Regions from separate parts of the Zobellia russellii genome, predicted to be linked through region 2. Evidence: riboswitches for the same ligand, from Rfam matches in the RefSeq annotation. Region 2 holds a riboswitch; the other holds the start of a gene.

What was found. A riboswitch is a leader RNA that binds a small molecule or an ion and turns the genes downstream of it on or off. The one in region 2 is predicted to bind S-adenosylmethionine.
Region 1: another riboswitch for S-adenosylmethionine. It lies ahead of SJY45_RS03775 (Na+/H+ antiporter NhaC family protein); the one in region 2 lies ahead of SJY45_RS09415 (O-acetylhomoserine aminocarboxypropyltransferase/cysteine synthase family protein).

Annotation. Positions count from the first base shown of each region.
Region 1 covers NZ_CP139000.1:900,863-908,650, reverse strand. Annotated here, with positions in the region: gene SJY45_RS03785 (hypothetical protein) at 1-3,056, shown strand, start outside; gene SJY45_RS03780 (ATP-binding protein) at 3,101-4,444, opposite strand; SAM-I-IV-variant riboswitch at 4,677-4,775, shown strand; gene SJY45_RS03775 (Na+/H+ antiporter NhaC family protein) at 4,824-6,125, shown strand; gene SJY45_RS03770 (hypothetical protein) at 6,300-6,572, shown strand; gene SJY45_RS03765 (ABC transporter ATP-binding protein) at 6,833-7,522, shown strand; gene SJY45_RS03760 (TonB-dependent siderophore receptor) at 7,528-7,788, shown strand, end outside.
Region 2 covers NZ_CP139000.1:2,320,464-2,328,251, forward strand. Annotated here, with positions in the region: gene thrA (bifunctional aspartate kinase/homoserine dehydrogenase I) at 1-3,325, opposite strand, end outside; gene SJY45_RS09415 (O-acetylhomoserine aminocarboxypropyltransferase/cysteine synthase family protein) at 3,400-4,674, opposite strand; SAM riboswitch class I at 4,800-4,911, opposite strand; gene metK (methionine adenosyltransferase) at 4,988-6,244, opposite strand; gene SJY45_RS09425 (carboxypeptidase regulatory-like domain-containing protein) at 6,544-7,788, opposite strand, start outside.

The DNA of each region.
Region 1 (7,788 bases), 1.4 Mb from region 2:
CTTATATCAAAGCAGAAACGGAAGGCTATATTTTAGGTTCCAGAAGTATAGTACCATCGGCCAACGGTAGTAATGTTGTAAATATTACGCTACTTAAAAAGAATACTATTGAGACCGTGAATTCTGGTGAAACCTCGGAGGTAAGCTTGGATAATGGTGCAAAGGTAAATTTTGGAGGAAGTTTTATAGATGCTTCCGGGGCTCCATATAACGGAAAAGTAGAAGTTTCTATGCATTATTTGGAACCCAACCAAACAGAAACGTTTTCCCAAATGCCAGGTTCCCTCTTTGGAAAAAGGGAAAATAACGAAGCCACTGCTATGGAAACCTACGGTATGCTGTCTGTTAACTTATACTCCCCTAATGGAGAGATTTTGAATATTTCAGAAGATACGCCTGCAAAACTATATTTTCCTGTTTCTTCTAGCACACCAAATGCTCCGTCATCCATACCACTTTGGTATTTTGATGAAGCTGTTGGGTATTGGAAAGAACAAGGTGCTGCAACAATTATAGACGGAGAGTATGTGGGTGAAGTATCTCACTTTACCTGGTGGAATTGCGATTTACCGTTAAACACTATTAGGGCGTGCTTTGAGTTGAAACAAAACGGAGCATTACCTAACTCTTATTTTGAAATTACCAGGGCTTCCAATGATCAGCTTGTATATTCCGGTTATACAAATGAACTGGGTCAAAATTGTGGTCTTTTCCCTAAAGAAGAAACCCTTGAAATTACCTTGTTTAGTGATTGTGATCCGGAAAGCCCGGCAGGGTCTAAAGAATTTGGTCCTTTTACAGAAGATGGTTTGAACATCACCATTAATATAGACGACTTGGCAGATGTTTCCATCACAACCTTATCCGCTACCGTAACCAATTGTAACAATGCGCCTTTGACCAATGGTTATGCTTTTATACATTCCACTAATGATATAAGTGACTTTAAAATACTCCCCATAACTAATGGTGAAATTGAACAACAATTAGTGTATTGTAATGACGCGGACTACGTCATTGTTGTAGTAGATGTTGATACCGATGAAACTTCAGATGAAATTACCTTATCCAGTATTGCGAATGGTATTACCAATTTAGGACAAATACAAACCTGCCCTAATCAAGGAAGTACTATATATGAAGGGTCAATAACCTTGACCACTCAAGAAGAAGTAGATGCTTTTGGTGCTTTTGGTTATAGTGAGATTACTGGAGATATAAAGCTAGATGGGCAACAGAGCATTACCTCCTTAGAAAGTTTATCTAGCCTAATGGTTGTTGGAGGGGAATTTTATATAGAAACAGGAGCTAAAAACTTAAATGGTTTAGAAAAACTTGAAACTGTTGGCAGTAATTTGGCTTTCATTTTTAATATACATCTAACTACGTTATCTGCACTTGAAAATTTAAGTTCTATAGGAGGTAATCTACGGTTTACAATAAATACTAAACTTACGTCGCTAACAGGCTTAGAAAGCTTAACTTCTCTTAATGGAATTGAAATAAATGGTAACGGTAGCCTTACTACACTAACAGGATTAGAAAACATAACTTCAGTTCAGGAATATTTGTTTGTATTGGACAACAATAATCTTACTACGTTACAAGGCTTGAACAATGTAACCTCAGTTGGGAACGGCTTAACCATCGGAAATAATAATAAGCTTAACACACTAACTGGATTGGATAATATAATTTCTGTTGGAGGAAATTTACATATTAGGGGTAATGAAAATCTATTATCTCTTACAGGTTTGGAAAATCTTAATTCAGTTGGCAACCAAACCGTAATAGGTGATAGTTTCCGTCCCAACCCTAAACTTGAAAATTTTTGTGCACTGACCAATCTATTCACAACCGGTACTTTTAGTACAGTAAGTATCTCAAATAATAAATACAATCCATCTTTTAATGATATATATAACGGAGAATGTGAAGAACTGCCCCAAAGCGGTGGTATATACGAAGGCTCCATTACTTTAACCTCTCAGGAAGACATAGAGAACTTTGGAACAATAGGCTATACCGAAGTTACTGGAGATGTGATTATAATGGATACTGCTACACCAACTATTACCTCACTTGCAAACCTGGATTACTTAACTACAATTGGTGGCTCATTGACCATTTCTAAAACAGCGGCAACCAATTTGCAAGGTTTACAAAATCTTACATCTATCGGCAATCGTTTGACTATTAGCAATAACAGCAATTTAACCAATATTACGGACTTAAATAATCTTACGGCCATAGAGGGTAGATATATAAACATCAGTAATAATTCTGATCTTACTTCTTTGTCGGGTCTGGATAATTTAACTAGGATAAATGGGGAATTAAGAATTGCTGATAACCAAAGCCTTACCTCATTAGTTGGCTTGGGGAATATTACATCTATTGATCTTGCGCTTATTATTACCCAGAACATGGGACTAACTTCTCTGCAAGGACTGAATAGTTTAAATTCAATCGGACAAGGTATTACGCTTTATGGTAGCGAATATAATACCGTAGGATTACAAATTACGACCAATTCTGAACTTACTTCATTTGCAGGCTTAAATAATGTTACAGCGTTAAAAGGTGATTTGGTTGTTAGGAACAATGCAAAACTAGCTACACTTGAAGGCTTGGAAAACGTTACTGCGGTTAACGGTCATTTACAAATTTCAAAAAACAGCGAACTTATTTCTCTAAAAGGACTAAACAACATTGCATCTGTACAATATAAATTAGAGGTGTATAGAAATAATAAGCTTGCAACTATAATGGATTTAGAAAACCTTACTACAGTAGGTTCTGATTTATCGCTACATGAGAATAAGATTACCTCATTGAACGGCTTTGAAAATCTTAGCTCTGTTGGTGGCGTGATTACTATTGGGGCATCGTTTGATGAAGATTTTAATATGGCCTATGGAGGCAATTATAACTTAACCGATTTTTGCGCATTAACCAATTTTATGATCAATGGCAGTTATACGGATGTATTCATTGAACAGAATGCTTATAATCCTACAGTAAACGATATTTCATACGGTAGCTGTAGCCAATAAAACGGCAATAGAGATTTAAATATATTATTCATAGGAACCAACACCTACGTGGTCTTCAAAAGTGTAAAGTAAAAGGTGGTGCCTACGCCCTCTTCACTTTCTAACCAAATGGAACCGTTATAATATTTAATGATTCTTTTAACGATGGACAGACCTATTCCAGATGAGGAACCAGTGCTTTCTAATTTGGTGAAGATTTTAAATATTCTTTCAAAATAATCGGATTTGATCCCAATACCATTATCTTTTACAAAAAACTCATAATGGTCACTTTTATCAATATAGCCCACATCTACGGTGCCCTGTTCCTTATCGCCATAGTTTATTGCATTCTGAATCAGGTTTTGAATAACCTGCTTAAATCTCCAGGTATTCCCGTACAAACTTGGCATGTTCTCTTGAACCGTAACCTTTATATGGCCGGGCACTAAAATAGTTTCCAAGACTTCTTTAATGAGGATATTAAAATCAACCTGTTTGTCTTCTGATTCTATTTTATCTATAGTGGAATAATCCAGAATTCCCTTTATTAAGAAATTCATCTTTTCTACATTGAACAAGGCCTGATGTAAAGGTTGTATGGTATCCTCTCCCAAAGCTTCCTTATTGTCATCTATAAACCAACTCACCAAAGTGTGAATATTAATGAGAGGGGCTTTTAAATCATGAGATACCACATGGGCATATTCACTTAATTCTTCATTTTGAAGCGATAGATTTTTTAATAGTTCTTCCTTCTTCTTCTCTTGCTCCTTTATCCGTTCTTCACTCTCTTTACGCTGTATGACATTAACCAGCATATTGGCATAAACAAAAAGGATGTCCTTTTCATTATCATCATACTTATTAATTTTTTTGACAGAATCAAAACCGATAAAACCGATCAACTCATTATTCTTGATTTTTGGAATAGTAATTAGACTCTTAATGCCCTGTGGCTCTAAAACGGCTCGTAAACCATGTTCTCCGTCTTCTGGTAATTCACTTACATCTTCCACAAAGAACGGCTCTCCCTTTTTATGTGCTTCTATCCATTGCGGAATAAAGTCTACAGGTACATTCTGTAAGTTCTCTATTTCCGGATCTATACCTTTAGAACACCATTCATAAGTGTTTGAAGTGGTGTTATTTACAAAATCATAAGAAAAGATATAGCTTCTGTCCGATTCTACGAATTCGCCAATTTGCTTTAGGGATGCTCTGATCAATTTATCAATATCCGATAAATCGGAATTAATATGTTTTGTAGAGATACTGATTAACAAATCCTGAAAACGCAGTTGTCTTTCAATGATTTTGTCTTTTTCTAGCTGACTAATAGTTGTATGGTTATCACCTTCATTGGTTGTTGAAAGTTGATTTTCAGCGTGTAAGTCTTGTTTTTTCATTCCACTATTAAAAATAATAAGATAAATAGACTTTTTTATCCCTTGGTTAGAAGTTACAAACTAAGTTAAAAAATATGTATTACGTTACTTGACGTACCATTTACATACGATTTATACTACTTATTAACTCAAAAGTTTAGGATTTCTTCTAATTGACCAAAAAAAAGTATGATATAAATTAACTCTTTTTATGAGTTGCAGGTAGTTCTTATACCTTATTTTTGCCGCCTTAAATAATTATCAAGAATCTCAAAAAGAGGAGATAGCAACCTGCAATAACGAGCAAGGTGCTAAAGAGATAAGCCAATTAGTTGGAACAAATGTTAACCCATATGTCTATCTATTTGCTTCTACTTCCTTTTTTAGCATAAAGAAAGAAATGGCAAACATCAAAGATAGAACTCCAAAATTCTCTGCTCTCGTACCCCTATTCATTTTTGTATTTACTTTTTTGGGTGTGGGTATATATCAAAACGATTTCTACGCGTTACCTGCTCCCATTGCAGTAATTGTGGGGATAATTGCTGCCTTCCTAATGTTTGGGCAATCTATAAATTCTAAAATAAAAACCGTTTTAAAAGGCTGTGGAGATGATAAAATATTAACCATGTGTTTGATCTACTTGTTAGCAGGTGCATTCGCTGCAATTACCAACGAAACCGGTAGTGTTGATGCCATTGTTAATATGGGATTGGATTTTATAGCCATTCAATACATCTACGTTGGCATTTTTATTATTGCAGGGTTCTTATCGGTTTCTACAGGAACTTCGGTGGGTGCCATTGTTGCTTTGGCTCCTATTGTAGTGGGATTTGCCGATAAGAGCGGTGCGGATTTGGCCATTTTATGTGGTGCACTGTTAGGTGGTAGCATGTTTGGCGATAATTTATCGGTAATCTCGGATACTACCATTGCCGCTACACAATCCTTAGGTTGTAAAATGAGTGATAAATTCAAGCAGAACATTAAAATTGCCGTACCCGCTGCCCTATTCACTATAGCTATTTTAATCTTTCAAGGTTTGGGATTAAAGTCCGCCGAAACGGAGACTGTAGTTTATAGTTATTCCATCATCAAAATTATGCCCTATCTTTTGGTCATTGTTCTATCTATTGTAGGAGTGAACGTTTTTGTAACCTTACTATTAGGTTCAGTATTCGCTGGACTTTTGGGGATTGTTTATGGTGATTTTACCCTTATAGAATCTACTAAAATTGCCTATTCTGGATTTACGAACATGACAGAAATTTTCTTGTTGTCTCTATTAACAGGAGGATTGGCTGCTTTAGTAGAACGAAACGGAGGCATAGAGTTTATACTGGTCAACATAAAGAAGCTTATCAAGAACAAAAAAACGGCACAGCTAGGTATTGCCTCATTAGTGAGTACTATTAATATGGCGATTGCCAATAATACGGTTTCTATCATCATTGCTGGCCCCATTGCTAAAACCATTAATGATGAATACGGATTGGATAACAAGAAAACCGCTTCCATTTTAGATATTTTTGCCTGTATTTTTCAAGGTCTACTGCCCTATGGAGCTCAGGTTTTAATGATTTTAAGCTTTTCAAACGGAAAGATTGACTATATAGATTTGGTTTCCAATACCTGGTATTTACTCTTGTTGTCCATTTACACCATCGTATTCATAAACTTTATACCATTACGTGTCCGCTAAGCATGTTTTGAAGATAAAATGGCCCTTGTAGTGTTCTCACGAAGTTTTATATCCTTATACTCCAACTGCGATTAAATTGATACCGAAGTAATTTTTGTTCAAATTCTCATTAATAATTTAAAGTATTATTTACTTTTGTCGCTTATGATGAAAAGCAGCAAGAATTTTGTTTCTATGTTTTTTGTCGCTTTGTTTTTGGTATTCAAAGTGGCAGGACTGCATGCGCTTACGCATCATATTGACGATTCCGACGCGCAACATTGCGAGGTTTGTCACATTACCACAGCGGTTAATTTTACACCGCTTTTAAAAACGGAATCTCCTGTTCTACCGCAAACGGAATTCTATTTTTTTGAACAAAAGTTCTCCAGCAATGCGCCACAGCTTGTTTTTGAGAACCAATTTTTAGGCAATAATCGCTTTACGCGGCCTCCTCCACAAGTTTAACAGTCCATTTTGTATGTAGTACCGTCAATTTTTATAGGACCGGTATGCCCTTTTCATTCGTCATATTCTTTGTTTGTCACACTTCTTTTGATTTGTCGCACACCCGAATACGGTATGCTGAAAGCTAAGTGTTGAATATACATATGGACCTGTATTTTTCGTAAGGACATCTTATTTTCATTTATATCCTAATGCCGCAAATTGCTGTGTATAAGGATGATTACACGATTTACCTATACTCTTAATTTAGTTATACCATTATGTTGAAAGCAACGAACATAAGCAAGTCTTATCAAGGAAAGGCAGCTTTAAAAGACGTTTCGTTTGAAGTTTCCAAAGGCGAAATATTTTGTCTTTTGGGTCAGAACGGCGCAGGAAAAACCACTACGATCAATATTTTTTTAGGCTTTATATCAAAAGATGGCGGCCAAGCCTTTATTGCCGATAAAGAAGTAGGAAAGGACAATACTAATAAACTTACCGCATATATTCCCGAAACGGTACAACTTTATGGTAACCTTAGTGGCGTAGAAAACTTGGATTTCTTTAGCCGTTTAGCAGGATTCACATACACCACGGCAGAGCTGGAAGCGTTTCTATCTAAAACAGGCCTGCAGTTGGATGCACAGCATAAAAGGCTCTCCTCCTACTCTAAGGGAATGCGGCAAAAAGTGGGTATTGCTGTGGCACTGGCCAAAAATGCCGAAGTTATTTTCATGGATGAGCCCACTTCTGGCCTTGATCCTAAAGCCACAGCGGAATTTACTCAAATCTGTAAGGAACTTGCCAGTATGGGTAAGGTCATCTTTATGGCCACCCACGATATTTTTAATGCCGTAGAACTGGGCACCACCATTGGTATTATGAAAGAAGGAGTTTTGGCCCAACAGTTAAAGGCCAATGAAATTAACGCAAATGAATTAAACCAACTTTACCTAGAAACAATTTAGAAAAGATGAACCACTATATAAAAATAATACTGGCCTTACTACTGTGCAACGCAACGTACGGTCAAATAAAAGTGAATGGTAAGGTTAACGATACGAACGGATTACCCGTTTATGGGGCCACTGTTTCATTTTCCAATACGGCTAGGGGAAATAAAAGGGGAACCACCACCGAAGCGAACGGAAATTTTAGTTTTGAGATTTCGGAAACCGGCACCTTTCAACTGACGGTGAGTTACATAGGGATGAAGTCTATTTCCATTAAAAAA
Region 2 (7,788 bases):
CGGCACCGGCTCCTTGAATCACCAATGGGTTCTCCCCATAGGATTCCGTATATATTTCTATTATTGAATCAGAACCTTTTACCTGCCCCAAAGCACTTTCCTTAGGTACGGATACTAGTTTTACATCTAGAATTCCCTTTTCTTCCTGAAGGTTTCCGTGTAAATCGCCCACATACCGTAAGACATGACCCGGCTTTTGGTTCTTTTTGATTTCGTTGAATTTGGCATCTACCACATCTAGGTTATCCAGAAAATGGTTTACGTCTCCGTCCCTTAATTCTTCCGGAATTAAATTTTCGATATTGATATCCGAAAACTCATTGCTCAAATCCAATTCCCTGGCTAGAATCAATAATTTTCTACCAACGTCATTCCCCGAAAGGTCTTCACGCGGGTCCGGCTCCGTAAAACCACTTTTCATTGCCGCCTTTAATATGTTGGAAAACGGTTCTTCGCTCTCAGAAAAAGTATTGAAAATATAGCTTAACGAACCTGAGAACACCCCTTTTATACCCGTAATGTTTTCACCGGACAAGTGCAACAAACGAATGGTATCTATTAGAGGAAGACCAGCGCCCACATTGGTTTCGTACAAATATTGCTTCTGATGTTTATCCAATTCTTCACGCAGCAACTGGTAATAATCAAAACCAAGTGTATTCGCTATTTTATTGGAGGAAACAATATCAAATCCGTTTTCTACAAACTCAAAGTAATGGGCCACAAACTCACTATTTGCCGTGTTATCTACTACAATAAGGTTTTCCAAATGATTTTCCTTGGCGTAGGTGATAACATCCTCCACCTTGTAAGCAATACCCTTGTCTTCTATGGCAGCCTTCCAATTTTTTGGAATTCCTTTTTTATTTAATAGTATCTTTCTTGAGTTGGCTACGGCAAAAACCTTTAGATCAATTCCTTTTCGTTTTTGAATGGTCTTTGTAGATTTTAGAATCTGGTCGATTAGCGTTCCACCAACATTTCCATGACCGAAAACTGCAAGATTTACTTTTCGGCTTATGCCAAAAATCTGTCCGTGCATTACGTTCAATGCCTTGTTCAAATCAGATTTTCTGAGTACCAGACTCACATTCTTACCAGATACGGTATTATTGAAAAGCAAAGGTGCAATCTGATTTTTTATCAAAGCATTATAAGGTCTATGAAAGGTACTTAAATCCTGACCCACGATAGAGATCACGGAAACCTCGTCCAAGACCGTAATCATATTAATATCCTTGGACTCATAATCACTCTCAAACTCTCTGTCCAACGCTCTTTTAGCATCTAAAGCACGGTCAGCATTTACTACCAAGCCAATACCCCGTTCAGATGACCCTTGAGAAATAATACTTACACTAATATTGCTTTTCTGAAGTGCACTAAAAATACGGGCATCTACCCCTACCTTTCCTAAAAGTCCTCTTCCCTCTACATTGATCATGGATACATTCTCAATAACGGATAGGGATTTTATACCTCCTTCTTTGGTTTTGGCACTGATCAACGTACCTTCATTATCATTATTGAACGTATTTAAAATACGAAGCGGAATGTTCTTTTCTATTAAAGGAATGATGGTCTTAGCATGTAAAATAGTAGCCCCAAAGTTGGCCAATTCGTTTGCCTCACCATAAGAAAGATGGGAAATACGCTTAGCATCCGAAACCAAATCAGGATTTGCAGTATAAATACCATCTACGTGCGTAAAATTCTGAAGCTCCTCCGCATTCAAGAAATTGGCAAACAAGGCCGCGGAATAGTTACTACCGTTCCTTCCCAAAGTAGTGGTTTCCCCATTTTCATTGGACGCGATAAAACCTGTAATAATGGGCACAGCATCTGCATCTAGTTTTGCAAAACTGCGAATAACATTTTCCTTAGACAACGCCTCGTTTACTGAAGCATCACCAAAATTAGAATCGGTTTTAATCAATTCCCTAGAGTCCAGCATTACAGCATTCAACCCTTTTCCTATAAGTAATTTAGTTACCAATTTGGCAGAGATCAATTCTCCAAAAGCAAGTAATTGGTCTTTAATTTTCAAGCTGTAATCACCTAAAAGTGAAACGCCCTCTAGCAATTTAGCTAAATCCTTGAACTCCGCCGAAAGGTTCACATTCTTGAAGGTATGCTTTTGGTATTTTTCAAAAGCCTCAAAATCTTTATAGTAATTTTCTCCCTTTGCCGCCTTTTCCAAAATGGCTTCCAATTGATCGGTTGCCTTTGCACGGGCAGAAAGAACTACGGCAATATTTTCGCCTTCATTTACTTTGTTGCAAACAATATCCAAAACACGCTCCAACCCTTCTCCGTTGGAAAGAGATTTTCCTCCAAACTTTAAAACCTTTGCGTTCTTTGACTTTCCGTTTCTACTGAAAACGGGTTCCAATAACCGCTCCATCTGATCAAACTCTATCAAAAAGGCATCATGACCGTGAAGCGAATGCACTTCGCCATAGGTTACATTTCCATTGGCCTGTGCCAAACGTTTAAAAGTTTCCTTGTTCTCTTTTGCAGTAAAGAACAGATCAGAATCTACCCCAATAATATGAATATTGGCGTCACTATTTTGCAGATCTATAAAATTCTGCTCCCCATTTCTCATGACATCAATAGTCTTGAGCAATTGGTTCATTAATTTATAGGCCGAAAGCTGAAAACGTTCCTGTAATTTTTCACCATGGTGCATTAACCAACTCTCTACGTTAAAAACCTGAAGTTCCTCATTGGTACTTCTTTTAAAACGGTCCTTGAAAGATTCCGGCGTACGGTAACACAACATGGCATGCATGCGTGCATCGTGAACCGGTTGCTTACTATTCACCAAAAACTGCTCCTGAATTTGGCAATTACCAATCAACCAATCCGTAGATTTCCAGTCTGATGCCACAGGAATAAGATGATCCATAATCTTTGGGTTTATGGCTGCCATTTCCCAAGCAATACCACCTCCTAAAGACCCGCCCAAAAGAGCGAACAATTTCTTGATTTCAAGCTTTTGAAGTCCTAACAGAAAAATCCTTGCGATGTCTCCTGCCACGAAATCCTTGTAATTATCGATCACAAATTTATCATATCCGTTGCCGGGAATATTGAACGATAGGATTGTATATTTTTTGGTATCGATACACTTGCCCTCTCCAATAAGTGCGGACCACCAGCCCTCATCTCCCGTAACATTACTGTTACCGGTTAAGGCATGGTTTACCTGAACTATGGGCGCCGTGTGCAATTCTTGACCGAACAATTGATAAGACAGCTCAATATCTTGAGTTACCCCACTGATCGTGGTATAGTTTGCTAATTTCAAATGATGAAGCATACGATATATGTTAGACCTGACCTCTACTTAAACAGGTCAGGCCTTATTAATTTCTAACAGAAAATTTATATTGATTAAAGTGCTGCGAATGCGTTTTCCAAATCGGCCTTTAAGTCCTCAATATCTTCCAAACCAACGGACAAACGAATTAAATCCTGACCTACACCTGCGCCTGCCAATTGCTCCTCATTTAACTGTTGGTGCGTGGTACTGGCCGGGTGAATGATCAATGATTTAGTATCGCCAATATTGGCCAACAAAGAGAAAACTTTTGTAGCATCCGTAACTTTTTTAGCAGCCTCAAAACCACCTTTAATTCCAAATGTTACCAATCCGCTTTGACCTTTTGGCAAATATTCTTGAGCAAGATCGTAGTATTTACTACTCTTAAGACCTGGATAGTTTACCCATGCCACTTCTTCTCTTCCTTCTAACCAAGTAGCCAATTCAAGTGCATTTGCACTGTGTTGTTTTATACGTACATTCAAAGTTTCCAAACCTTGTATAATCTGGAAAGCATTAAACGGACTCAAAGCTCCACCAAAATCACGCAATCCTTCTAAAATCAATTTAAAAGTAAAGGCCGCGGCACCTAAAGCTTCGCTATACACTAAACCGTGGTATCCAGCAGAAGGTTCTGTAAATTCCGGGAATTTCCCGTTGGTCCAATCAAAAGTTCCGGCATCAATAATAGCGCCACCCAAAGAAGTACCTTGACCGCCAATATATTTAGTAAGTGAGTGAATTACCAAGTTAGCACCGTGCTCAATAGGGTTTAAAAGTGCAGGTGAAGCCACTGTGTTATCAACAATAAAAGGAACCTGAGCAGCTTTGGCCTGTTTTGAAATGGCTTTCAAATCAAGCACATCTAATTTAGGGTTACCCAGAGATTCTACAAAAACAGCCCTGGTGTTATCCTGAACTGCTTTACCAAAATTTTCCGGATCGGAAGCATCAACAAAAGTAGTGGTGATTCCCAACCTTGGCAAGGTAACATTCAACAAGTTAAAGGTACCGCCATACAAACTACTGGAAGCTACAATATGGTCTCCCGCTTTCAATAACGTTAATAAACCCGTTGAAATAGCTGAAGTTCCCGAAGCGAAAACTACCGCTCCTACTCCGCCTTCAACAGCTGCTAAACGCTCTTGAAGAATTTGATTGGTAGGGTTGTTCAATCGTGTATAGATAAAACCAAGTTCTGCCAATGAAAATAAATTGGCGGCATGGTCCGTATCGTTAAACACATACGAGGATGTTTGATAAATAGGCACGGCACGTGTACCACCTGTTTGTGCGGGGTCATGTCCGGCATGTAATGCGTTGGTTGAGAATTTTTGATCACTCATAATCTTTGATTTTTAATTGTTATTTAAAATAATTAAAAGCCCTATACCTTGAACCGAAAATCCGATGCTAGGTAGAATATCAAAAAAGTTATAAGAAAGTAAAAGATTAGTATGAGTAATCTGATTTGTTATCTGTCTCATTTTTATAGAGATAGAATGTAGCACCTTCTCTGCACAGGTGGCAAAGGGTTGCTAAGGTTTCAAAGGGTCTATTCCCTCCACCTTTCTTGATAACTATTCAATACGTGTTTGAACTTTTGGAACTACAAATATATAGTTGGTGAATTTAAATTCACCAACATTTTTGAAAAATTTACAAATTAAACGCTTTTTTCACCTCACCTACCATATCCAACTTCTCCCAAGTGAACAATTCCACTTCTTTTTCGATACGACCGTTATATGGCGATTCAAAAACTTTCTTGATCATTCTTGGTTCTTTACCCATATGGCCATATGCCGCAGATTCCAAATAAATAGGATTTCGCAACTTTAGTCGCTCTTCAATAGCAAACGGACGCATATCAAAAAGGGCTTTGGTCTTTTGGGCAATTTCACCATCCGTAAGGTCTACATTAGACGTTCCGTAGGTATCTACATAAATAGAGGTAGGCTCAACCACGCCAATGGCGTAACTTACCTGTACCAACATCTCGTCCGCAACACCTGCCGCTACTAAATTCTTAGCAATGTGGCGCGCTGCATAGGCCGCACTTCTATCTACTTTACTCGGGTCTTTTCCACTAAAAGCCCCACCACCGTGAGCACCTTTACCTCCGTAAGTATCTACTATAATTTTTCTTCCTGTAAGTCCGGTATCCCCATGAGGACCACCGATTACAAATTTCCCAGTTGGATTGATGTGGTATTTTATTTTATCATCAAATAAATCCTGAATAGCTTTTGGCAATTGCTCTACCACTCTTGGGATTAAAATCTCTACAAGGTCTTCTTTGATTTTTGCCAACATTACCTCATCATCATTATGAAAAGCATCGTGTTGTGTAGATATAACAATAGTATCTATACGTTGCGGCACATTATCATCTGAATACTCAATAGTAACTTGCGATTTGGCATCGGGACGTAAATAATCTATGATTCTACCTTCCCTACGCAACTCCGCCAAATTCTGAAGAATTTTATGCGAAATATCCAAAGCCAACGGCATGTAGTTTTCCGTTTCCTTGGTAGCATAACCGAACATCATACCTTGATCACCAGCTCCTTGTTGCTCTTTCTCGCCACGATCTACACCTTGACTAATATCTTGCGATTGCTCATGAATTAACGAAATAACTCCACAAGAATCTCCACTAAACTGATATTCGCCCTTAGTATAACCAATAGCATTAATTACATCTCTAGCAATGGTCTGAACATCTAGATAAGTATCACTCTTAACCTCACCGGCCAAAACAACCTGACCCGTAGTTACCAAGGTTTCACAAGCAACTTTACTTTCTGGATCAAAAGCCAAAAAGTGGTCCAGCAAGGCATCGCTTATTTGATCGGCAACTTTATCAGGGTGTCCTTCACTAACAGATTCGGAGGTAAACAAATATGGCATAACAAACTTTTATTTTTTCTAAAAAGGATTTGAAAGAATGCCGGAAGAAGTATGATGTGAAAATTTTCAACATCAACTGCTTTAGCATTTTTTTGTTCTACAATCCCGCTTGGCAAAAACCAATCTTAAATTGGCAATTCAAACAGGTTTAAAACAGAGGTTGCAATCAGTCAAATCCCTCCTCTTTAATTTAATTAGGACGCAAAAGTATAAAAAATGTTCAGATCAAAATATTAATATCGTGTTATTTATTATTTCCTTTTGTAAATACCATGCTCTTTGCACGGTTTTATCAACCCTTACAAATCATATTTTAACGATAATAGCAGGTAGCGTGGCTGCACATAGTAAACCTGCGTAGTAAAGAATAAATCATTGGTACTGTCACGGTTAAGCGTAGTGGTATTCAATAAATTGGTGCCTTTAATTCCATATTCCCATCGGCTACCCTGCTTCTGATACGTTAGGGTAGATTCCAAGAAACTATATGTATTGTCAATAGTATTGTCCTTATCCGTGTAATTATAAAAATCATAATCCACATTAAAAATAAAGTTTTTAAGAAAAGAGGCATCAAAACGGGCATACGGTCTACTGGTATAAAATGTAGTTTCTAAATTTCCGTTTTCGTAATTGTTTATCGTATACCTGTATCCCAACTCTAAATTGGGTGCATTCTTAAAATTAGTACTAAGCGCACCCGTATAGTTTTGCGTAAACGAATTAGACATGCGTTGCTGACCGTCTATTAAATTATTGGTAGTAGACCAACCCACATTACCCCTTACGGAAGCTTTTACCTTTCCAAAAGTACGCTCATAATTTCCGCTGGCGGATAAAGATTCATCTTCAAAATTAGAGTTGATAGTACTACTTACCCTATTTATTCCAATGATATCCGCACTACTTTTTAATGCATCTATTCTTTTGGTATAGGCCACATTCGCAAAAATATTGGTAAGATTGAACATATTGAAACTAAAGAAGTTCAGCGAAAGATTGTGGTTGAGGGCACTTTCTAAATCCCTATTACCATTATAGAGCGAATTGTAGTTATTGAGCACGTACCCTTGAGCAAAGTTACTCACATCCGTAAAGGAACGGGTTACCCTATAGTTGAACCGCAAATTCTCCGATTTCTTCAACTGAGCGTTGATATACACATCTGGCAATAAAGCGGTGAGGTTATCCTCTACCACCGTGCCCAATTGTTCATTGGTAACATTAAACTGATGTAGAGTAAGCCCCGGGTTAAAAGTGAAAATTCCAGAAATAACCTTATAATGTAGCCCTAAGTACAAGTCCGAAACATTAAAGCTAACCTCATTGCCAAAGTCGCTCCCATCCATATCCAACGTTTCCTCATTATCCAAAATCTGAAAAATTCCCGAATTAAAATTCTGGTGGCTTTGGGTGGTTCCCAAGGTTAAATTAAGGTTGCTCTTTGTTCCAAGTACACGGTAATAGTCTACCTTGGCATCCACTTTATTGGTGACCACATTTTTGGTCTGGTTTATATTGTATACATCCTGAGTTTCATCAAC